DNA from 4 places in the Siccibacter colletis genome. Region 4 is predicted to be linked to each of the others. Evidence: predicted binding sites of a transcription regulator. Region 4 holds the regulator's gene; each other region holds the start of a gene.
What was found. The regulator CRP, encoded in region 4, controls carbon source genes, mostly activating them, when cyclic AMP is high. The targets are predictions, from matches to a motif close to ATGTGANNNNNNTCACAT.

Region 1: KFZ77_RS17655 (YjcB family protein) is a predicted target of CRP. The motif match lies at 3,090-3,107, and genes of this name have one in related genera.
Region 2: rhaB (rhamnulokinase) is a predicted target of CRP. The motif match lies at 2,549-2,566, and genes of this name have one in related genera.
Region 3: udp (uridine phosphorylase) is a predicted target of CRP. The motif match lies at 4,050-4,067, and genes of this name have one in related genera.

The regions. Positions count from the first base shown of each region.
Region 1 is NZ_CP074352.1:3,685,910-3,691,566, reverse strand. Features, by position in the region: gene uvrA (excinuclease ABC subunit UvrA) at 1-1,755, opposite strand, end outside; gene ssb1 (single-stranded DNA-binding protein SSB1) at 2,066-2,608, shown strand; gene KFZ77_RS17655 (YjcB family protein) at 2,712-2,987, opposite strand; gene KFZ77_RS17650 (EAL domain-containing protein) at 3,466-5,055, shown strand; gene soxS (superoxide response transcriptional regulator SoxS) at 5,064-5,387, opposite strand; gene soxR (redox-sensitive transcriptional activator SoxR) at 5,472-5,657, shown strand, end outside.
Region 2 is NZ_CP074352.1:89,394-95,050, forward strand. Features, by position in the region: gene KFZ77_RS00475 (L-rhamnose isomerase) at 1-973, opposite strand, end outside; gene rhaB (rhamnulokinase) at 970-2,439, opposite strand; gene rhaS (HTH-type transcriptional activator RhaS) at 2,728-3,564, shown strand; gene rhaR (HTH-type transcriptional activator RhaR) at 3,637-4,485, shown strand; gene sodA (superoxide dismutase [Mn]) at 4,626-5,246, shown strand; gene KFZ77_RS00500 (dihydrodipicolinate synthase family protein) at 5,297-5,657, opposite strand, start outside.
Region 3 is NZ_CP074352.1:3,941,907-3,947,563, forward strand. Features, by position in the region: gene ubiB (ubiquinone biosynthesis regulatory protein kinase UbiB) at 1-122, opposite strand, end outside; gene ubiJ (ubiquinone biosynthesis protein UbiJ) at 119-724, opposite strand; gene ubiE (bifunctional demethylmenaquinone methyltransferase/2-methoxy-6-polyprenyl-1,4-benzoquinol methylase UbiE) at 738-1,493, opposite strand; gene rmuC (DNA recombination protein RmuC) at 1,638-3,017, opposite strand; gene udp (uridine phosphorylase) at 3,165-3,926, opposite strand; gene KFZ77_RS18845 (dienelactone hydrolase family protein) at 4,183-5,010, shown strand; gene KFZ77_RS18850 (phosphatase domain-containing protein) at 5,030-5,485, opposite strand; gene KFZ77_RS18855 (histidine phosphatase family protein) at 5,475-5,657, opposite strand, start outside.
Region 4 is NZ_CP074352.1:327,427-333,083, reverse strand. Features, by position in the region: gene KFZ77_RS01565 (hydrolase) at 1-243, shown strand, start outside; gene KFZ77_RS01560 (YheU family protein) at 240-458, shown strand; gene KFZ77_RS01555 (phosphoribulokinase) at 524-1,393, shown strand; gene KFZ77_RS01550 (OsmC family protein) at 1,439-1,843, opposite strand; gene crp (cAMP-activated global transcriptional regulator CRP) at 2,149-2,781, shown strand; gene KFZ77_RS01540 (YccS/YhfK family putative transporter) at 2,842-4,926, shown strand; gene argD (bifunctional acetylornithine/succinyldiaminopimelate transaminase) at 4,927-5,657, opposite strand, start outside.

The DNA.
Region 1 (5,657 bases), 710 kb from region 4:
TTCCGGCACCGCCATAATGTCTTTCAGCGTGCCTTCCGCGACCACCTGGCCGCCGTGCACCCCAGCGCCTGGCCCGATATCAATCACGTGATCCGCTGTGCGAATCGCGTCTTCGTCATGCTCCACCACGATCACGGTGTTGCCGAGGTTGCGCAGATGGATAAGCGTGCCGAGCAGGCGTTCGTTGTCGCGCTGGTGCAGACCGATAGACGGCTCATCCAGCACGTACATCACACCCACGAGACCGGCACCGATCTGGCTGGCCAGACGAATACGCTGCGCCTCGCCGCCGGAAAGGGTTTCTGCCGAGCGGGAGAGCGTCAGGTAGTTCAGGCCGACGTTCACCAGGAACTTCAGGCGATCGCCAATCTCTTTCAGCACTTTCTCAGCGATTTTCGCGCGCTGGCCGGAGAGCTTCATGTTGTTGAAAAACTCCATCGCGTGACCGATGCTCATATCAGAGATGGTCGGCAACGCGGTGTTTTCAACAAACACGTGGCGCGCTTCGCGGTTCAGACGCGTGCCCTCGCAGGTTGCGCACGGGCGGTTGCTGATAAATTTCGCCAGGTCTTCACGCACCGCAGAGGATTCGGTCTCTTTGTAGCGGCGCTCCATATTGTGCAGCACGCCTTCGAACGGATGGCGGCGTACGGACGTGTCGCCGCGATCGTTGATGTACTTGAATTCAATCGTCTCTTTGCCGGAGCCAAACAGCACCACCTTCTGCACACTGACGCTCAGGCTGTCCCACGGGGCATCGACATCAAACTTATAGTGCTCCGCCATCGAGCGCAGCATCTGGAAATAGTAGAAGTTACGGCGATCCCAGCCGCGGATCGCACCGCCGGCCAGCGACAGCTCACCGTTCTGGATCACGCGGTCCGGGTCGAAATACTGCTGCACGCCCAGGCCGTCACAGGTCGGGCAGGCACCGGCCGGGTTGTTGAACGAGAACAGACGCGGTTCCAGCTCGCGCATGCTGTAGCCGCAGATCGGGCAGGCGAAGTTCGCTGAGAACAGCAGTTCAGGCACGCTGGTGTCGTCCATGTCGGCAACTATCGCGGTGCCGCCGGAGAGATCCAGCGCGGTTTCAAACGACTCGGCCAGGCGCTGGGTCAGATCTTCACGTACCTTAAAACGATCGATGACCACTTCAATGGTGTGTTTCTTCTGCAGCTCAAGCTTCGGCGGATCGGAGAGATCGCACACTTCACCGTCGATACGCGCGCGGATATAACCCTGGCTTGCGAGGTTCTCCAGCGTTTTGGTGTGCTCACCTTTGCGCTCTTTGATGATGGGCGCCAGCAGCATCAGGCGTTTACCTTCCGGCTGCGCCAGCACGTTATCGACCATCTGGCTGACGGTCTGCGCCGCCAGCGGCACGTCATGATCCGGACAGCGCGGCTCGCCGACGCGGGCATAAAGCAGACGCAGATAGTCGTGAATTTCGGTGATGGTCCCCACGGTCGAGCGCGGGTTGTGCGAGGTGGATTTCTGCTCGATAGAGATCGCGGGCGACAGCCCTTCGATATGATCGACATCCGGCTTTTCCATCAGGGACAGGAACTGACGCGCATAGGCCGAGAGCGACTCGACGTAGCGACGCTGCCCTTCCGCATAAAGGGTGTCAAAAGCCAGAGAGGATTTGCCTGAACCCGAAAGCCCGGTAACGACAATCAGTTTGTCGCGAGGGATAACGAGATTGATGTTTTTGAGATTATGGGTGCGGGCGCCCCGAACTTCGATCTTATCCATTCACCTTTCCCGGAATAAACGCGTAAGCCTGGTATTTTCTCCACCTTGAGTGACATAACAGCGACATAGCGACGGTCATGTCATCGCGGCCGGAGACAGAAGGACAACCGGCGATCTGAAACGGCTAATTATGACACAAATTAACCTGAATGGATATACAGTATTGGGAGGCGCTTTCCGGATGAGGCTGCAAAAATGTTTATCGGGAAAGACATTGTGGAATGAGCCTCCCAGCGATTACACTGCGCGGTTTCAATGGTAGACTTCACGGTTTACACTCTTAAAGAATCGTTTTTCAGGAGACATGAACATGGCCAGCAGAGGCGTAAACAAGGTGATTCTCGTCGGGAATCTGGGTCAGGACCCGGAAGTGCGCTATATGCCGAATGGTGGCGCAGTTGCCAACATTACCCTGGCCACGTCAGAGTCATGGCGCGACAAACAAACCGGCGAAACCAAAGAGAAAACTGAATGGCACCGCGTTGTGCTGTTCGGCAAGCTGGCTGAAGTGGCCGGTGAATACCTGCGCAAAGGTTCTCAGGTTTATATCGAAGGTTCCCTGCAGACCCGCAAATGGACCGACCAGGCCGGTGTTGAGAAGTACACCACGGAAGTCGTGGTTAACGTTGGCGGCACCATGCAGATGCTGGGTGGCCGTCAGGGCGGCGGTGCACCGGCTGGCGGCGGCATGGGCGGCGGTCAGCAGCAGCAGGGCGGTTGGGGTCAGCCTCAGCAGCCGCAGGGCGGCAACCAGTTCAGCGGCGGCGCGCAGTCTCGCCCGCAGCAGCAGAACAATGCCCCAGCGCAGTCTAACGAACCGCCGATGGATTTCGATGACGACATCCCGTTCTGATTTGCAGCACTGTTTGCATTCGGAAACAAAAAAGCCTCTGTTTACAGAGGCTTTTTTTATGTCATTTCATTTCCGCTACGCTGAAACGCAGGCAAACCGGAGGTTACATCACCGGAAACTGCGGCGGTGCCTGATACGCCATATCCACCATAATGGTCTTAATATTGGCCCAGACGCGGGCGATATCGAGCAGGGTGATGCCCAGCAGACCCGTGGCGAACCAGCAGGCAGCCGCGATACCGAGGCCGGTGCAGACGATTGCAAGACCGCGATAGTCAGTCTTACGCAGCTGAATATGCAGCGTGCTGGCCATAAACATCAGCAGCGCACTCAGTAACGGCCAGCGCATCAGTAATACGCCGGTAGTGATGGTAGCCATCAAAACATCCTCAACAGAAAACCACCTCCGCCAGCACATCAGGCAGATGTACGCCGCGGAGAAAATATCATAAACAGGAAATTGCACTCTGTTACAAGAGTTGTGTGAACTATATCACGTTTGGTTATTAATTCGCCAGATGCCGCGCCGCTTTACGCCCCGGTTTTACAAATCTCACGTTGGCCCGCACCTGGCGGCTGACCCCAGATGCACTTTTAACAGCAGCGTCTGGTTTTTTCGTGTTTAACGTTGAGAATAAAAAAAGCACAACCCGCAGAAAATAAAAAACGTCACCCCGTAATGGCAGCATCTGAATTTAGCTTTAGGCAATTTGCTTATATTATCAGCAGCCCTCAGCAGGCCGCCTGAAATACAAAAGTCAGTTGCTAAAATGCCGCTCTTCATGCACCGTAATGCGATTTTGTGAATGTCTCAACGCGGTCAAAAGTGACACGTTTTGCAGGGATATCAAACCATCATGCATCACAGGGCAGGGCGTAACGCGTTGCGTATTACCGGTATTATCATGGTGGTGTTATTGCCTGTGATTTTTGCCGTCTGGTTTGCCCAGCTGCGTGCGGTCAGCGATACCCGGGATCACCTGCGCTCCTTCGCACACTTAATACTCAACCGCACCAGTATTGTCGTGGATGATGCGATGCGCGCTCGCGCGATGGCAGAGTCATTCCGCGGGGCATCATGCAGTGACGATCATCGAAAATTTATGCTCGATATTGTGCGCGGGCATTTATTTGTTGAAGATCTTGTTTATGCCCGCGGAAATAATTTCCTGTGTTCGACTCAATTAACGCTTTCAACGCCCTTAACCCTGCGACGGGCAAATTTCAACGATACGTCTGACACGGCTATTTATTATTATCGTGATACCCCGTTTTATGCCGGCTATAAAATGTTATATATGCAGCGCGGGAATTATGCTGTGGTGATTAATCCGCGCGCGTTTGGCGATGTGATGTCTGACGATACCTCGCTGGTATATGGCACCTATGACACGGTTAACGACGAATTCTTTTCCCTGAGTGCGCACGCCGATATGCAGACGTTAAGTCCGCTGATTCAGCGTAACCAGCAGACGTTCCAGCTCGACGGGCGCTTTTATACTATTGCCCGCTCCGCGACGCGTCCGGTTGCCATTATTGTCTCCACGACCATGACGCGGTTTCATGAACAGTTCTGGCATCAGTTAACCCTGACGCTACCGCTGGGGCTGATTTGTAGTCTTATTGTCTCGCTGGTATGGTCGCGCACTCGTCAGCAGCTAAAGTCCCCGCGCCGCCGCCTGCAGCGTGCGCTGCGCCGTCAACAGCTGCGTCTTTATTATCAGCCGATTATTGATATTCGACAGGGGCGCTGTGTCGGGGCGGAAGCACTACTTCGCTGGCCGGGTTTTAACGGCACGGTAATGAGCCCGGCGGAATTTATTCCGCTGGCGGAAAGTGAAGGCATGATTGCCCAGGTCACCGACTACGTTGTCGATCAGCTGTTCATCGATCTGGGTGATTATCTGGCCCGTCACCCTGATATTTATATTTCGCTCAACCTGTCGGCATCGGATTTTCATTCGCCGCGGCTTATTGCAATGATCGCTGAAAAAGCGAAACAGCATCAGGTGCGCCCGCAGCAGATTAAAATTGAAGTTACCGAGCGGGGCTTTATTGATGTCCCTAAAACCACGCCGGTTATTCAGGCGTTTCGTCAGGCCGGGTATGAAATTGCGATTGACGATTTCGGCACCGGCTATTCCAACCTGCACAACCTCTATTCGCTCAACGTCGATATTCTGAAGATCGATAAATCCTTTATCGACACGCTCGCCACCAACAGTACCAGCCACCTTGTCGCTGAACATATTATTGATATGGCCCACAGCCTGCGCCTGAAGATTATTGCCGAAGGGGTGGAAACCGCCGAGCAGGTGAGCTGGCTGCTGAAACGTGGCGTCCAGTATTGCCAGGGCTGGTATTTTGCGAAGGCGCTGCCGCCTCAGGGATTTATCGCCTGGATGGATAAACCTGAGGCGGCGGAGCCTGCCCGGCAAGGCGCGTAACCTGTCACTTACGCACTCTGGCGATAGTCGGTCGGCGTGCGGTCAAACTCGCGGCGAAAAACGCGCGAAAAAGTCTGCTGCGACACATAACCGTAATCCATCGCAATATCGAAAATGGGCCGTTCTGTGGTGCGCAGCGCTTCCGCCGCCATCAGCAGACGGCGCTGACGAATGTATTCCCCCAGCGTCTGGCGCTTCACGGTACGGAACATCCGCTGCAGATACCATTTTGAATAGCCTGACTTCTTTGCCACCACGTCGATATTCATGGGTTGATCGATGTGTTCATCGATCCACGCCGTCAGGGTGTTGATGATCTCCTGATGTGACATAGCTCTTCCTCGTGCTGAGTTATCGATTAGCCGTTCAGTGTGGCCAGGAGTATAATTCCTCAAGTTAACTTGAGGTAAAGCCCCATGGAAAAGAAAACTCAACGGGTAAAAACGCTGCTCACACCGGGTGAAGTGGCAAAGCGCAGCGGCGTGGCGGTTTCGGCGCTGCATTTCTATGAGAGCAAAGGCTTAATTCAGAGTACGCGCAACGGCGGAAATCAGCGGCGTTACCGGCGTGATGTGCTGCGTTATGTCGCGATTATCAAAATA
Region 2 (5,657 bases), 240 kb from region 4:
GGCCGATATGCACGCGGTCAAACAGGTTATGGCGAATGATTTCGCTGGCGATGGCCTGGGTTTCGTCGTCGAGCAGCACTACGTGGTCGCTGTCCCAGCGCACCGGGCGGCTTACGTGCAGCAGCAGGCGCGGCACGTAGAGCATGGCAGCGGAGATCTTGTCGGAGATCACTTCGGTCGGGTGGAAGTGACCGGCGTCCAGGCAAAGCGCGGTCTGGCGGCTGGTGGCATAGCCCATGTAAAACTCGTTAGAGCCGACGGTGTAGCTCTCAGCGCCGATGCCGAACAGCTTGCTCTCCACCGCGTCGATGTGGTGCGCCGGATTGAGTTTTTCGCTGATGATCTCGTCCAGTGCCGCCAGCAGACGCTGACGCGGGGCGAGGCGGTCCACCGTGACGTCTTTCATGCCGTCTGGGACCCAGATGTTCATCACCGATGGGGTACCCAGCGCTTCGCCAAACGAGGCCGATACCCGGCGGCTCGTTTTGCAGTGGTCAATCCAGAACTGGCGAATGTCATCGTTGGCGTGGGCCAGCGTAAAGCCGTCGGCGCTGTTGGGGTGCGAGAAGCAGGACGGGTTGAAGTCGAGGCCGATGTGGTTCTCTTTCGCCCACGCCACCCAGCGGCTGAAATGCTCGGGCTTAATGGCATCGCGGCTGACCGGGGTGTCGGATTCCAGGTAAATGGCGTGCAGATTCAGGCGTTTTGGCCCGGGAATGAGGGAGAACGCCAGCTCCAGATCGGCGCGCAGCTCCCGGGCATTACGCGCTTTGCCCGGATAGTTGCCGGTGGCCTGAATGCCGCCGGTGAGTTGCCCCTCGGGGTTCTCAAACCCGGCAACGTCATCCCCCTGCCAGCAGTGAACGGAGACCGGCAGTCTGTCGAGCTGGCGCAGCGCCGCCTCGGCATCCACGCCCACGGCCGCAAAGCGCTCCTTCGCAATCATCCAGGCCTGTTCTCGTTGAGTTGTCATGCGCAAAGCTCCTTTGTTTGACGTTGTTGCTGAAACTGCGCAACGTGGCGTGCAATTTCGCTATCGGAATTGGGTGTGAAGGTGACGAGCGGCTGACGGGCCGTCACCCGGCGACGGAAATCCCCGACGTCGCGGATGTCGTCGAGGGTCATAAGCTGGATGGCGATGTTGCCGAGGGTGGAGGCTTCCACTGGCCCGGCGATCACCGGAATGCCGCAGGCGTCGGCGCAGAGCTGATTCAGCAGCGGGTTCTGACAGCCGCCGCCGTCAATGTGCAGACTGCGAAACGGCGTACCGCGCAGTGCGGCCAGCTCGTGCAGCACCTCAGCGTAGAGCAGCGCCAGGCTGTCGAAGATGCAGCGTGCCAGCGCGGCATCGTCCTGCGGCACCGGCTGGTGGCGCTCAGCGCAGGCTGCCTGAATTTCGACGCTCATGTTGTCCGGGTTGATAAAGCGATCGTCGTTGGGATTGATCAGGTTAAGACAGGCGGGCAACGCCGCGGCGCGGAGGATCAGGTCCGGCAGATCGCTCACCTGCTGCTCTTTGACCACGCGCTGCAGCAGCCACAGCCCCATGATGTTCTTCAGCACCCGGTAGCGGCCTTCGGCACCGCCCTCGTTGGTGATGTTGGCCGCCAGCGCGGCCTCGTTTGTCCAGGGCGTGCGGCTTTCAAAGCCCATCAGCGACCAGGTGCCGGAGGAGAGATATGCCGCGTCGTGATGAGCCAGCGGGGCAGCAATCACCGCGCTGGCGGTATCGTGAGAGGCGACGCTCACCACCGGAATGGCATCGCCCTGCGGGCTGTGCCAGTGACCAATGACGTTGCCGGGATGGGTTGGCGTTCCGAACAGGCGGCGCGGCGCGCCTGCCCAGGCCAGCAGCGTCTCGTCCCAGCTGTCGCTGTTGATATTGACCATCTGGGTGGTGGTGGCGTTGGTGTATTCCCAGTTGAGGTTGCCGGTCAGGCGGTAGCTGAAATAGTCCGGGATCAGCAGCGCGTGGGCCGCCTGCTCCAGCCACTGCGGCTGCTGGTCGGCAATGGCGCGAAACTGCCACAGGGTGTTGAAGGGCAGAAACTGAATGCCGGTGCGCTGGTAAATATCAGCGCTGCCCTGCTGCGCAAGCGCCTGCGCCATAATGCCGTCGGTGCGGTGGTCGCGATAGGCCACCGGCAGCCCGACGCGGTTACCGGCGCTGTCGAGCAGCACCATGTCCACGCCCCAGGTATCGATGCCGATGCTGTCAGGTTTGATGCCCTCCGCCGTGACGCAGGTCAGGCCGATAACGATCGCCTGCTCCAGCGCGTCGAGATCCCAGGTATCGAACCCGTCAACCCGGCGCAGCGTATTGGTAAAACGGTGGATTTCGCGCAGCGTCAGATCGCAGCTGGCGCTGTCGTAGCGGGCAAGCATGACGCGGCCGCTGGATGCGCCAAGATCAACCGCAACGCAATGACGAACAGGCATGATGAAGTCCTTCTGATAAACATGCCGTTCAGTCTAAAAAAGGGGCGATGCCTGCCACCTTCTCGCCAGTGACAGCGCCCGCAGGCGGCTGGCAAGAAAGCAAAGATGGACGTGAGGCAGCTCACATTTCAGTAAGGCTCTTCCCTGTGACCCCTGCCGCATTTCTGTTATCTGCCGCGCGGATCTTGAAAAACGCGCAGCCTTTGCGCGCTTTGTTGTCAAAAAGTTAAGGTGAGGCGCCAGGGCGTTAACTACTATCTGGACACTTTCAGGTGGGCGGAGATGATGATGACGGTACTGCATGGCATTGATTTTTTCCCGTCGGGGCGGACATCGCTGGCGATTGAGCCACGCCTGCCGCAGTCCGCGTTTCCGGAGCATCACCATGATTTTCATGAGATTGTCATCGTGGAGCACGGCACCGGTATTCACGTCTTTAACGGCCAACCCTATACCCTGAGCGGCGGCTCGGTCTGCTTCGTGCGCGATCACGATCGCCATCTCTATGAGCACACCGATAACCTCTGCCTGACCAACGTGCTCTACCGCGCGCCGGACGCGTTTTCGTTCCTGTCGGGGCTGGATAAGCTGCTGCCTCAGGAACACGACGGGCATTACCCGTCGCACTGGCGCGTTAACCAGAGCGTGCTTCAGCAGGTGCGCGTGCTGATTGAGCAGATGGACGCGCTGCCGCAGGGCGACGACCCTCATGCGGTCGCAAACCGGGAAATTGTGTTTATGCAGCTGCTGGTGCTGCTGCGTAAAAGCAGCCTCGCAGAAGGGGCGGCAGACAACGATGCGCGGTTGAACCAGCTGATTGCCTGGCTGGAAGATCACTATGCCGATGAGGTGTGCTGGGAAGCGATAGCCGACCGTTTCTCGCTCTCGCTGCGCACGCTGCACCGCCAGCTCAAGCAGCAAACCGGACTCTCGCCGCAGCGCTACCTTAACCGCCTGCGGCTGATCAAAGCGCGTCACCTGCTGCGCCACAGCGACGAGAGCGTGACAGATATCGCTTATCGCTGCGGGTTCGGCGACAGTAACCACTTTTCGACGCTGTTTAAGCGCGAATTCTGCTGGTCACCGCGCGATGTGCGCCAGGGGCGCGACGCGCAGCTTCAGTAACGCGAGGGGAGTCACCGTTTTTTTTACCGAAAGGGCTAATAATGTCAGGTTGTTAGCATCTGAGGTAACGCCGTGGCGGCTCCGCTTATTCTTCGCAAAAACGACTTCTTTGCCTGGCCGGGGCAACCCGTGGCGGTGGCGGACCGCTATCCGCAAAACGTCTTCGCCGAGCACAGCCACGAGTTCTGGGAGCTGGTGCTGGTGTGGCGCGGCAACGGCCTGCACGTGCTTAACGATCGGCCGTACCGCATCACCCGCGGCGACCTGTTTTATATCCGCGCTGAAGATCGTCACAGCTACGCCTCGGTGAACGATCTGGTGCTGCAGAATGTGATCTATTGCCCCGAGCGGCTGCGGCTCAACCTCGACTGGCACAGCCTGATCCCCGGTCTGAATGGCGGCCCGTTCCAGCCCTGGTGGCGGCTCGGCAGCGCGGGCATGACACAGGCGCGCGCCATCATCAGCCAGCTGGAGCAGGAGAGTCACAAGCAGGATGCGCTGAGCGCCACCCTCGCCGAAACGCTGTTTGCCCAGCTCGCCATTACCCTGAAACGCGCCCGCTACGCTACCGATACCGCCAGCCCGGACGAGCCGGAAGCGCTGCTCGACAAGCTGATTACCGCCCTGGCGCGCAGCCTGGAAAAACCGTTTGTGCTGGAGCCGTTCTGCGCTCGTCACCAGTGCAGCGAGCGCACCCTGCGCCAGCAGTTTCGCACCCAGACAGGGATGACCATCAACCAGTACCTGCGCCAGTTGCGCATCTGCCACGCCCAGTATCTGCTGCGCCATAGCGACCTGTTCATCAGTGAAATTGCCATGCGCTGCGGCTTCGAAGACAGCAACTATTTTTCCGTGGTGTTCACCCGCGAAACCGGCATGACGCCCAGCCAGTGGCGTCAGTCCAGCCATCAGGCGGCATAGCTCTCAGCGCTCAGCGTTATAACCTTATAACGAATGCGGCATTGATAAACATTTTCAAGATCATTTAATTAACTATAATGAACCCACTGCTTACGCGGCGTTTACACCTCTGCCGCCCGACAACAATGGAGATGATGATTATGAGTTATACACTGCCATCCCTGCCGTACGCTTATGACGCACTGGAACCGCACTTCGATAAGCAGACGATGGAAATCCATCACACCAGGCATCACCAGACTTATGTAAACAACGCTAACGCGGCGCTGGAAAGCCTGCCGGAGTTCGCTAACCTGCCGGTTGAAGAGCTGATCACCAAACTGGATCAGGTTCCGGCTGACAAGAAAACCGTACTGCGCAACAACGCGGGCGGCCACGCTAACCACAGCCTGTTCTGGAAAGGCCTGAAACTCGGCACCACCCTGCAGGGCGACCTGAAAGCGGCTATCGAGCGCGATTTCGGCAGCGTTGAGAAATTCAAAGAAGAGTTCGAGAAAGCAGCAGCAACCCGTTTCGGCTCCGGCTGGGCGTGGCTGGTTCTGCAGGGCGACAAACTGGCTGTGGTTTCTACCGCAAACCAGGACAGCCCGCTGATGGGCGAAGCGATCTCTGGCGCATCCGGTTTCCCGATCCTGGGTCTGGACGTGTGGGAACACGCTTACTACCTGAAATATCAGAACAAACGTCCTGATTACATCAAAGCGTTCTGGGAAGTTGTGAACTGGGACGAAGCTGCAGCACGTTTCGCAGCGAAAAAATAATCTGTCCTGAGCAGAACGAGCCGACCCCAGGGTCGGCTTTTTTGTGCGCGTTACCCTATGCTGAACAGCGCATCGAGCTGGCTGAGCTGTGCTGCGGTGAGTTCGCCACCTGCATTGCGTGAGCGGGTCTGGCTGTAACCAAACTTGCGTGCCACCACGGTTTTGATGGTGGTCACGAAGTCATCCCCGATAGCGTAAATCGCCGAGTAGCGACTGATATCGCGCTGCACCTCGCACAGGGTCACCAGATCGCCACGGACGAACGCTTCCCTCGCGCGGACAAACAGTTCTGGCACGATGTTGTTCAGGCCAGAGATAATCCCGCCGCCGCCGGTCAGCAGATTGGGGATGTAGTACTCGTCGTAGCCCGACAGCACGGTGAAGTCCGGACGCACCGCCTGGGTGGCGAGG
Region 3 (5,657 bases), 450 kb from region 4:
AGCGTCCGACGCCACAGGCGAAGCGGGATCGTAATACGCATGCGAGGAATCAGTTCATCAAGCCCGTAACTCAGAAAGGTTTTGATGATGAAATAAAGGCGCCGAATTTCACCTGGCGTCATTTGCCCTCCAGTTTTTCCAGCCGACTCGTCAGGGTATCTACGGCGCGTGCGAGCGCCGCTGTCTCTTCTGAAAACCATGCCACTTCCAGCGGACCCGGCGCCATGCGCCACTCTTCGGTCAGCGCTTCAGCAACATAGCGTTGATTACGCTGCGCCCGCGTCGTAATGGCTTTAAAGCCACCCGCCACCGCTTTGCCGAGGCCGTGCGCGGCAATATCCCCGATATAGGGTGCCAGCAGCTCTTCCGGTGAGAACTCTGCTAAATCCAGCAGCGAGGAGAAATTCTGTACTACCTGAATATCACCCTGCACCTCCAGCTCACCGCTACGGATAAGCGCCGTGAGTTGCTGTTTGTCGCGCAACTTCGGTAACACCGACAGGCGCGAGATCACCGAGCAATCTGCCTCACCTTCCCACTGCGCCAGCACGTCGACCTGCTGCTCGCTGAAAACCATCACCAGCGGTGAAGAGAACTCCTGCAGTACCACCCGCAGCACTTTCCCCTGCAGGCGCTGACGCGGTGATTTCAGCGCACGCGGCTGGTAAAGCACGTTATTCAGTACGCCTTCAATACCTGCCGTAATGAGTGGTGTGAATGGCATCCGCCCTCTCCTGTCAGAACTTGTAGCCGCGATGTAGCGCGACAATCCCGCCGGTCAAATTGAAATAGTTAACGTTTTCAAAGCCTGCGTCGCCCATCATGGCTTTCAGGGTTTCCTGGTCCGGATGCATGCGGATGGACTCGGCAAGATAGCGATAGCTTTCTGCATCGCTGGCTACCAGCTCGCCGACGCGCGGCAGCACGTGGAACGAGTAGGCGTCATAGGCTTTGCTCAGCGGCTCAATGGTCGGCTTAGAGAATTCCAGTACCAGCAGACGACCACCTGGCTTCAGCACGCGGAACATGGAGCGCAGCGCTTTTTCTTTATCGGTGACGTTACGCAGGCCAAAAGAGATGGTAATGCAGTCAAAGGTGTTGTCCGGGAACGGCAGCGCTTCCGCGTTCGCCTGCACGTACTCAACGTTGCCGACAACGCCAACATTACGCAGCTTTTCACGCCCCATTTTCAGCATCGAGTCATTAATATCTGCCAGCACAACCTTGCCGGATTCGCCAACCAGGCGGGAGAATTTTGCGGTCAGATCGCCGGTCCCGCCTGCCAGGTCGAGCACCTTCTGACCGCGACGCACGCCGCTGCAGTCAATTGTGAAACGCTTCCACAAACGGTGGATGCCAAACGACATCAGGTCGTTCATTACGTCGTATTTGGCCGCAACGGAGTGAAAAACCTGCGCCACTTTCTCGGCTTTTTCCGTTTTTGCTACGGTCTGGAAACCAAAGTGCGTCGTCTCTTGAGAATTTTCAGCCATCTCGATGCCTGCTTATTAATGAAATGTCCATGAAGTGTAACAGATTGGGCGCAATTGCCCTATGATTCAACCGCCTTCGCAGCCCGCTGTACCCGGATGCTACAGCGATGATGCCGCCGCTAAGTGCTTGTTCAGCTTAGCGGGTTATACGTCATCCCGCCCGGCGCGCAGACGAAACTCCACGTCCTGAGCTGTCGCCTGATCCACCAGTTCCGGATTAATCTCGCGCTTGATTTCTACCCCCAGCTCGCGAAACGCATCGGCCTGCGCCAGCACGTTTCCACGCCCGGTGGTGAGCTTTTTCATCGCTTCGCGGTAATTGTCCTGCGCTTTATCGAGGCTCTGTCCGATGGCGGACATGTCGTCCACAAACAGGCGCATTTTGTCGTACAGGCGGCTCGCCCGGTCAGCGATCTGCTGGGCGTTACGGCTCTGGTGCTCGTAGCGCCAGAGGTTAGAGATAGTGCGCAGCGCCACCAGCAGCGTGGTAGGGCTGACCAGCATGATGTTATTTTTCAGGGCTTCGTTGATGAGCTCCGGCTGCTGGTTGATCGCCATCAGAAAAGCGGGTTCGACCGGAATAAACATCAGCACGTAGTCCAGCGAGCGCAGACCGGGAAGCTGATGGTAATCTTTGCGCCCCAGCAAGCGGATATGGTTGCGCACCGAGGCGATGTGTTCAGTAAGCGCCAGATCGCGGGTGTAGTCATCTTCGGCGTTGAAGTAACGCTCCCACGCCACCAGCGTCATTTTCGAGTCGATCACCACATCTTTATTCTGCGGCAGACGCACTATAACGTCAGGCTGCATACGACTTTGCGCTTCGGTATTGATGCTGACCTGGGTCTGGTACTCGTGGCCTTCGCGCAGGCCGGACGCCTCAAGCACCCGCGCCAGTACCACTTCGCCCCAGTTGCCCTGGGTTTTATTGTCGCCTTTCAGCGCGCGCGTCAGGTTGACCGCCTCCTGTGCCATCTGGGCGTTCAACTGCTGCAGATTGCGGATTTCATGGGCCAGCGTATGGCGCTCGCGCGCTTCCTGCCCGAAGCTGTCCTGCACCTGACGACGAAAGCCGTCGAGCTGCTCGCGCAGCGGAGTAAGCAGCCCGTTCAGGCTCTGGCGGTTCTGCTCTTCCACCCGGCGATGGCTCTGTTCAAAGATGCGGTTAGCGAGGATTTCAAACTGCTCGCTCAGGCGCTGCTCGCTGTTGATCATCTGCCGCAGCTTGTCGTCCGCGTTCATCCGGGTAGTTTCAAGGCGGGTTGAGACCTCGCGCAGATCGGCTTCCAGTGAGCTGTTGATCTCGCGCAGGCTACGCAGTTCGTTATCCAGCAGGCCGCACTCGTCGCGCCAGTGTTCGCTCTGGGCCAGTTGCTGGCGGGCGGCGCTAAGCTCACCGTAGAGATCGCGCTGCTCGGCCAGCAGTGCCGCCTGACGTTGCGCATTGCGCAGACTTGCGCCAAGCCAGCCGGTTAGTGCGCCAACCAGCGCCACGGCGACCATCAGCAACAGTGAGATTTCCATTACGCCTCCTGCATGAACCGCGTACGTGATGCAAAATCGAATTGTGCTGTACAGATGTCCAGTTTGGAAGTCTTTTTCGGGTAACAAGCGGTTTCGTGCGAGGCGTTACGCAAAATAAAGGCCAGCGGGCGCTGGCCTGAGGGGAGATTACAGCAGGCGGCGCGCCGCCTCGACCACGATTTTCACCGCGTGGCTTTCGGTTTTTTTCATGGTTTCCGCGTTCGGGATCTCTTGCTGGGTGCGGTTGACGATCACCCCTGCCACCATCCCGGCGCGCAGGCCCTGGCTGGAACACATGGTCAGCAGCGTGGCCGATTCCATTTCGTAGTTCATCACGCCCATGGACTGCCACTCTTCCATTGAGCCTTTATAGCGGCTGACAACGCGGCCGGAGAAGGTGTCGTAGCGCTCCTGGCCCGGGTAGAAGGTGTCGGAAGATGCCGTTACACCGATATGCGTGGTCGCGCCTACGGCTTTTGCCGCTTCAACCAGTGCGGTAGTACAGGCGAAATCCGCCACCGCCGGGTATTCCATCGGCGCGAAATGCAGGCTGGCACCGTCAAGGCGTACCGAGGCGGTGGTCACCAGCACGTCGCCGACGTTAATGTGCGGCTGAATAGCGCCGGTGGTTCCCACGCGCAGGAAAGTGCGAATGCCGAGCTGCGCCAGTTCTTCCACAGCAATAGAGGTAGACGGACCGCCGATGCCGGTAGAGCAGATAATCACCGGTTTGCCATCCAGTTCGGCACGCCAGGAGGTGAACTCGCGGTGCGACGCCAGTTTCACCGGGTTATCCATCAGCGCGGCGATCTTTTCCACTCGCTCCGGGTCGCCGGGCACAATGGCCAGCGTTGCGCCCTGTAAATCGTTTTTGGTGAGACCGAGATGAAAAACATCAGACCTGGACATAAGTGACTCCTCTGTAGTTCGGTTTGTCAGAAGCAGCAAAACGGTACTTTACCGAAGCACTTCCGGAAATTTCGTGACCGCATTCACTTTGGCGGAAAGTTGTTGCACTCATTTTCCATATTTTAGTGATAACAATCACATAATTTAGCTCTGCCGCGCGTCGTTTTCATCCGTATGCCCTTTTCCCGGCGCTGTGATTTGGTAACGTGCAGTCTATAGTTATTTGAATGCGCTACTAACGGGTACGGAGACTGCCATGACGACTGACAGCACAACCAATAATAAGCCGGGATTCGCCAGTGCGGTGACACCGGTCGCGGAAACGACCATTCAGACCCCCGACAACGCGATTCACGCGGGCGAAACCACCATTCCGACCCAGGGCGATAACATGCCGGCCTGGCATGCGCGTCCAAAAGAAGTAAGCGGGCCGCTGCCGGTTGTGATTGTTATTCAGGAAATTTTTGGCGTTCACGAGCATATCCGCGATATCTGCCGCCGTCTGGCGCTGGAAGGCTATCTCGCCGTGGCGCCGGAGCTCTATTTCCGTCAGGGCGATGCCAGTGAATACACCGATATTCAGGCGCTGCTGAGCAACCTTGTGTCAAAGGTGCCGGACGCGCAGGTGCTGGCGGATCTCGATCATGTCGCTAACTGGGCGGGTCGCAACGGCGGCGATGCCCATCGTTTAATGGTGACCGGTTTCTGCTGGGGCGGACGCATCGCCTGGCTGTACGCGGCGCATAACCCGCAGCTGAAGGCCGCGGTGGCCTGGTACGGCAAGCTGGTGGGAGACAAAACCCTGAACTCGCCAACCCACCCGGTGGATATTGCGACCGAACTCACCGCTCCGGTGCTCGGTTTGTACGGCGCGCAGGATACCGGTATACCGCTGGAGAGCGTGGAAATCATGCGCCAGGCGCTTCGCGCTGCCAATGCCGACAAAACCGAGATTGTCGTCTACCCGGACGCCGGTCATGCGTTCAATGCGGATTACCGTCCGAGCTATCACGAAGCCTCTGCGAAAGATGGCTGGCAGCGTATGCTGGCCTGGTTCGCGCAGTACGGTAATAAGAAAGGCTAAGCTCCCGCCGCCGGGCGGCTTAAAAATCGCCCGGTGCGCACTGCAGACAGGTCAGCCCTTCCGCGCGCCAGAAATCCACTACCGCCTGGCGATCGTCAATCACCAGCCACGGCGTATAGCCGTCCGCTTTTATCTGGCGCAGCAGCGCCTGTTTCACCACTTCATCCGGCAGCGTATCTTCCCCATCCGGGCGCAGATAGAGCGCGTCGAACGGAATGCCATGACGCTCAAGCCACGTCTCGGTATGGCGACGAAAAGCGGCGGGGCGTCCGCTGCACAGCACGATCTTCTGCTGCTGAGCGCTCAGAATGCCTACGAGCCGGCTGATAGCCTCGCAGGGCTGCGCCTCCGCCATGTGCTCAAAGAACGGCTGCCACTGCTTCTCCGGGCCTAACACCCACTCGCGCACCGCTTCAGCATCAAATTCAGCCAGCGTGCCGTCGATATCCACAATCACACAGTGTTCAGAATGCATTCATCTTCTCCAGGGGAATAATTTTCCAGTCGTCAGGGGAGGCGCCGGGCAGGATCCACAGCGGGGCGACGTTGCCGACCCGTTCGCCGTGGGGCGTGCCGGTTGCCAGCAGGCGGATCACGCGGAACACGCCAGAGTGCGCGATCACTAACGGCGTATCGTAGTCGGCCAG
Region 4 (5,657 bases):
TGCAGCGCCATGCCGATGCTGCCCAATGTCGCAAAACCGATGCTTATCATCCATGCTAAAGATGATCCCTTTATGGATCATCACGTGATACCCGACCCGACGCTGCTGCCGCCGTCGATTGAATACCAGTTGACCGACCATGGCGGGCATGTGGGTTTCGTAAGCGGTACGCTGCGCCGCCCGCAGATGTGGCTTGAACAGCGTGTGCCTGACTGGCTGACTCACTATCTGGATGTGCGATGATTATTCCCTGGAAAGAACTCGATCCCGACACGCTCGATAACCTGCTCGAATCTTTTGTGTTGCGCGAAGGCACCGATTATGGTGAACATGAACGCAGCCTCGAACAAAAAGTCTCGGACGTAAAACGTCAACTGCAAACGGGCGAAGCGGTACTGGTCTGGTCTGAACTGCATGAAACCATTAACATTATGCCGCGCGGTCAGTTCCACGGCTGACGACGTTCAGAACCTGTTCCCGCCTGTGCAGTGACGTCGCGTACCCATCAAGGGAGTAGTTTCCTATGTCAGCCAGGCACCCGATTATTGCCGTGACCGGCTCCAGCGGAGCCGGTACCACCACCACCAGCCTCGCCTTCCGTAAGATTTTCACCCAGCTCAATCTGCACGCCGCCGAAATCGAGGGCGACAGCTTCCATCGCTACACCCGGCCTGAAATGGACATGGCGATCCGCAAAGCGCGCGATCTCGGTCGCCACATCAGCTACTTCGGCCCGGAAGCTAACGACTTCGGCCTGCTGGAAGAGACATTCAGCGAATACGGGCGCAGCGGCAGCGGCCAGTCGCGTAAATACCTTCATACTTACGATGAAGCAGTGCCGTGGAATCAGGTTCCCGGCACCTTCACGCCGTGGCAGCCGCTCCCGGAGCCAACGGACGTGCTGTTCTACGAAGGGCTGCACGGCGGTGTGGTCACGCCGCAGCACGACGTGGCGCAGCATGTTGATCTGCTGGTGGGCGTGGTGCCCATCGTTAACCTTGAATGGATCCAGAAGCTGGTGCGTGATACCAGCGAGCGCGGTCACTCGCGCGAGGCGGTAATGGACTCCGTGGTGCGTTCGATGGAGGATTACATCAACTTCATCACCCCGCAGTTCTCGCGCACCCATATCAACTTCCAGCGCGTGCCGACGGTGGATACCTCCAACCCATTCGCAGCGAAAACTATCCCGTCGCTGGACGAGAGTCTGGTGGTGATCCACTTCCGCAATCTGGAGGGCATCGATTACCCCTGGCTGCTGGCCATGCTGCAGGGTTCATTTATTTCTCACATGAATACGTTAGTGGTGCCGGGCGGCAAGATGGGGCTGGCGATGGAGCTGATTATGATGCCGCTGGTGCAGCGGTTGATGGAAGGGAAAAAAATCGAATAACGGTGCGGCGCTGACTGCATGAAGCCTGTCAGCGCCGCCCTGCCGTCAGGCTTCAATCACCTCATACGAGTGGGTGATGTTCACCGCTTTCTCCAGCATCAACGCCACCGAGCAGTATTTCTCTGCCGAGAGCGACACCGCCCGCTCTACCGCCGCGTCTTTGAGCGCTTTACCGGTAACGATAAAGTGCAGATTAATGTGCGTGAACAGGCGCGGCGCCTCTTCCCGGCGTTCGGAGGTAAGCTTCACCTCGCAGTTGGTCACGTCGTGACGCCCCTTCTGCAGAATCGACACTACGTCAATCGCGCTACAACCACCTGCGGCCATCAGTACCATCTCCATCGGGCTTGGCGCTTTATCGCCGGAGTTGCCGTCCATCAGCACCTGATGCCCGGAGGCAGATTCACCCAGGAAGGTCAGGCCTTCCACCCATTTAACACGTGCCTGCATTTGCCTTCTCCTGACTTGCTGATTTGACGACAGATTACTCGTCGCCCGCAAAACAGGCAACGAAAGGCGACCTGCGTCAAGCTGAAACGAGACAATACAAGACACTCATGAAAAGCTATGCTAAAACAGTCTGGCTGTAATCATGTAACATTGATGTTATGCATGTATGCGGCGGATTTTACTCATTAAAGGCGACGAAATCTGACGAGCGCCACTTCCCGGGATGCGGGAATATATGACAGCAACCCCAGAGCAGGGGCATAACCCGGACTCTGGAGCCAGTTTATAACAGAGGATAACAGCGCATGGTGCTTGGCAAACCGCAAACAGACCCGACTCTTGAATGGTTCTTGTCTCATTGCCACATTCATAAGTACCCATCTAAGAGCACGCTGATTCACCAGGGTGAAAAAGCGGAAACGTTGTACTACATCGTTAAAGGCTCAGTGGCAGTGCTGATCAAAGATGAAGAAGGCAAGGAGATGATCCTGTCCTATCTGAATCAGGGTGACTTTATTGGCGAGCTTGGCCTGTTTGAAGAGGGCCAGGAGCGTAGCGCCTGGGTTCGCGCGAAAACCGCCTGTGAAGTCGCTGAGATCTCCTATAAAAAATTCCGTCAGCTGATCCAGGTGAACCCGGACATCCTGATGCGCCTCTCCTCGCAGATGGCGCGTCGCTTGCAGGTCACCTCCGAGAAAGTGGGCAACCTCGCCTTCCTCGACGTAACCGGCCGTATCGCCCAGACCCTGCTGAACCTTGCAAAGCAGCCTGACGCGATGACCCACCCGGACGGAATGCAGATCAAAATTACCCGTCAGGAAATTGGCCAGATCGTGGGCTGCTCCCGCGAAACCGTAGGCCGTATTCTGAAAATGCTGGAAGATCAGAACCTGATCTCCGCACACGGTAAAACCATCGTGGTTTACGGAACCCGTTAAGCCGCTTCGCAACGGCGTGTTACGCGAGTAGCACGCCGTTGTTGTCTCTGCTCGTTGGCTATGTGGCGCAGGCTGATTTACCACCCCGAAGTTAACTACGCACTCCGACAAACGCTGGTGCTCTGTATTCCCGTGGCGGTGGGCCTGATACTGGGCCATCTGCAACAGGGCTTGCTCTTCTCGCTGGTGCCTGCCTGCTGCAATATTGCCGGGCTGGATACACCTCATAAACGCTTCTTCAAACGCCTGTTTATCGGCGGCTCGCTGTTTGCCCTCAGTAGTCTCGCAGTCCAGCTTCTGCTTTATCAGCAACTTCCTCTGCCGATTATTCTGAGCGTCATGGCGCTGGTGCTTGGCGTGACGGCGGAGATCAGCAGCCTGCATGCGCGCCTGCTCCCGGCCTCGCTTATCGCCGCGATCTTTACCCTAAGCCTCGCCGGCAACATGCCGGTCTGGCAACCAATGCTCATCTACACCCTCGGCACGCTGTGGTACGGCGCGTTCAACTGGTTCTGGTTCTGGCTGTGGCGTGAACAGCCGCTGCGGGAGACACTCAGTCTGCTCTATCGCGAACTGGCGAGCTACTGTGAAGCGAAATACAGCATGCTTACCCGGCATACCGACCCGGATACCGCGCTACCGCCATTGCTGGCACATCAGCAGAAGGTGGTGGATCTCATCAGCCAGTGTTATCAGCAGCTGCACATGCTGGCCGCCAACCGCCAGAATGATTACCGGCGCCTGCTGCGCGCGTTCCAGATTGCGCTCGACCTGCAGGAGCATATCTCGGTCAGCCTGCACCAGCCGGAAGAGGTACAAAAGCTGGTGAAGCAGACCCACGCCGAAAAAGTCATTCGCTGGACAGCGCAAACTGTCGCCGGCCGGCTGCGCACGCTTGCCGACGATATTCTCTATCACCGCTATCCGACGCGTTTTTCGATGGATAAGCAGAGCGAAGCGCTGGAAAAGATCGCCCGTCAGCATCCCGATAACCCGGTCGGGCAATTTTTTGATTATCACTTCAGCCGCATCGCCCGCGTGCTGCGCACCCAGCGCCCTCTGTACGTGCGCGACATGATGGAGGACCGGCAGCGCCGCCTGCCGCTGTTCCCGGCGTTAAAAAGTTACCTCTCTTTTAAATCTGCGGCCCTGCGCAACGCCGCGCGTATCGCCGTGATGCTGAGCATCGCCAGCCTGGTGGGCAACGCGTTTCATCTGCCGAAACCGTACTGGATCCTGATGACCATTATGTTCGTTACCCAGAACGGCTACGGCGCCACGCGGGTGCGGATCTTCCACCGTGCTGGCGGCACCATGGCGGGGCTGCTGATTGCCGGCGTGGCGCTGCATTTCCACTTCCCGGAAGGATTCGCCCTGCTGGCGATGCTGGCGATTACGCTGGTGAGCTATCTGATCATCCGCAAAAGCTACGGCTGGGCGACGATAGGCTTTACCGTCACGGCGGTGTACACCCTGCAGCTGATTACCCTGAACGCTGAGCAGTTTATCCTGCCGCGCTTAGTCGATACCTTGATTGGCTGTCTGATTGCCTTTGGCGGGATGGTATGGCTGTGGCCGCAGTGGCAGACCGGTCTGCTGCGGCAGAATGCGCACGATGCGCTGGAGGCGGATCAGGACGCGCTACGCCTGATCCTCAGTGATAACCCCGGGGCGACACCGCTGGCGTGGCAGCGTATGCGCGTGAACCAGGCGCACAACGCGGTGTATAACTCCCTTAACCAGGCGATGCAGGAGCCGGGCTTCAACACGCACTATCTGGCGGACATGAAGCTGTGGGTGACCCACAGTCAGTTCGTGGTCGAGCACATCAACGCCATCACAACGCTGGCCCGGGAACACAACATGCTGACGCCGCAGCTGGCCGAACGCTATCTGCAATCCTGTGAGATTGCCATTCAGCGCTGCCAGCAGCGGCTGGAGTATGACGCGCCGTCAGCGAGCAACGACGTAACCATTATCGAACCGCCAGAGTCGTTGCCCTCAGGCCCGCTCACCACCATGGAGCAGCACCTGCAGCGCATTCTCAGCCACCTGAGCACCATGCATACCATTTCGTCCGTGGCCTGGCGCCAGCGGCCTCAGCATGGGATCTGGTTGAAGCGACGGCTGCGCGGCGAAAGCTGATCAGCCGTTAACCACCTTACCTACCGCCGCGGCGAAGCGCGCCATCCCATGGTCGATCTCATCTTCTTCCACCACCAGCGATGGGGCAAAACGCATCACGTTCGGCCCGGCATTCAGCACCATCACGCCTTCACTGGCAGCGGCATACAGCAGGTCACGCGCACGCCCGGCGTACTGCGGTTGCAGCTCCGCGCCAATAAGCAGACCCATGCCACGAATATCGCTGAACACGTCGTACTGCTGATTAATCTGCTGCAGGTGCGCAACGAACTGCTGGCGACGGGCAAGCACGCCGTCCAGCACTTCAGGAGTATTAATGATATCGAATGCCGCGCCCGCCACCGCGCAGGCCAGCGGGTTGCCACCGTAGGTGGAACCGTGCGAACCAACGTGGAAAGCGCTGGCGATCTCCTGCGTCGTCAGCACTGCGCTGACCGGGAAGCCGCCGCCGAGCGCTTTGGCGCTGGTCAGAATATCCGGCGTCACGCCATAGTGCTGATAGGCGAACAGCGTGCCGCTGCGCCCCATGCCGCACTGCACTTCGTCAAACACCAGCAGCGCCTGATGCTGGTCGCAGAGATCGCGCAGCCCCTGTAAGAATTCCGGCGTTGCGGCGGTCACTCCGCCCTCACCCTGAATCGGCTCCACCACAATGGCGCAGGTGTGATCATCCATCACCGCCTTCACCGCGTGCAGATCGTTGAACGGCACATGGATGATGTCAGCCGGTT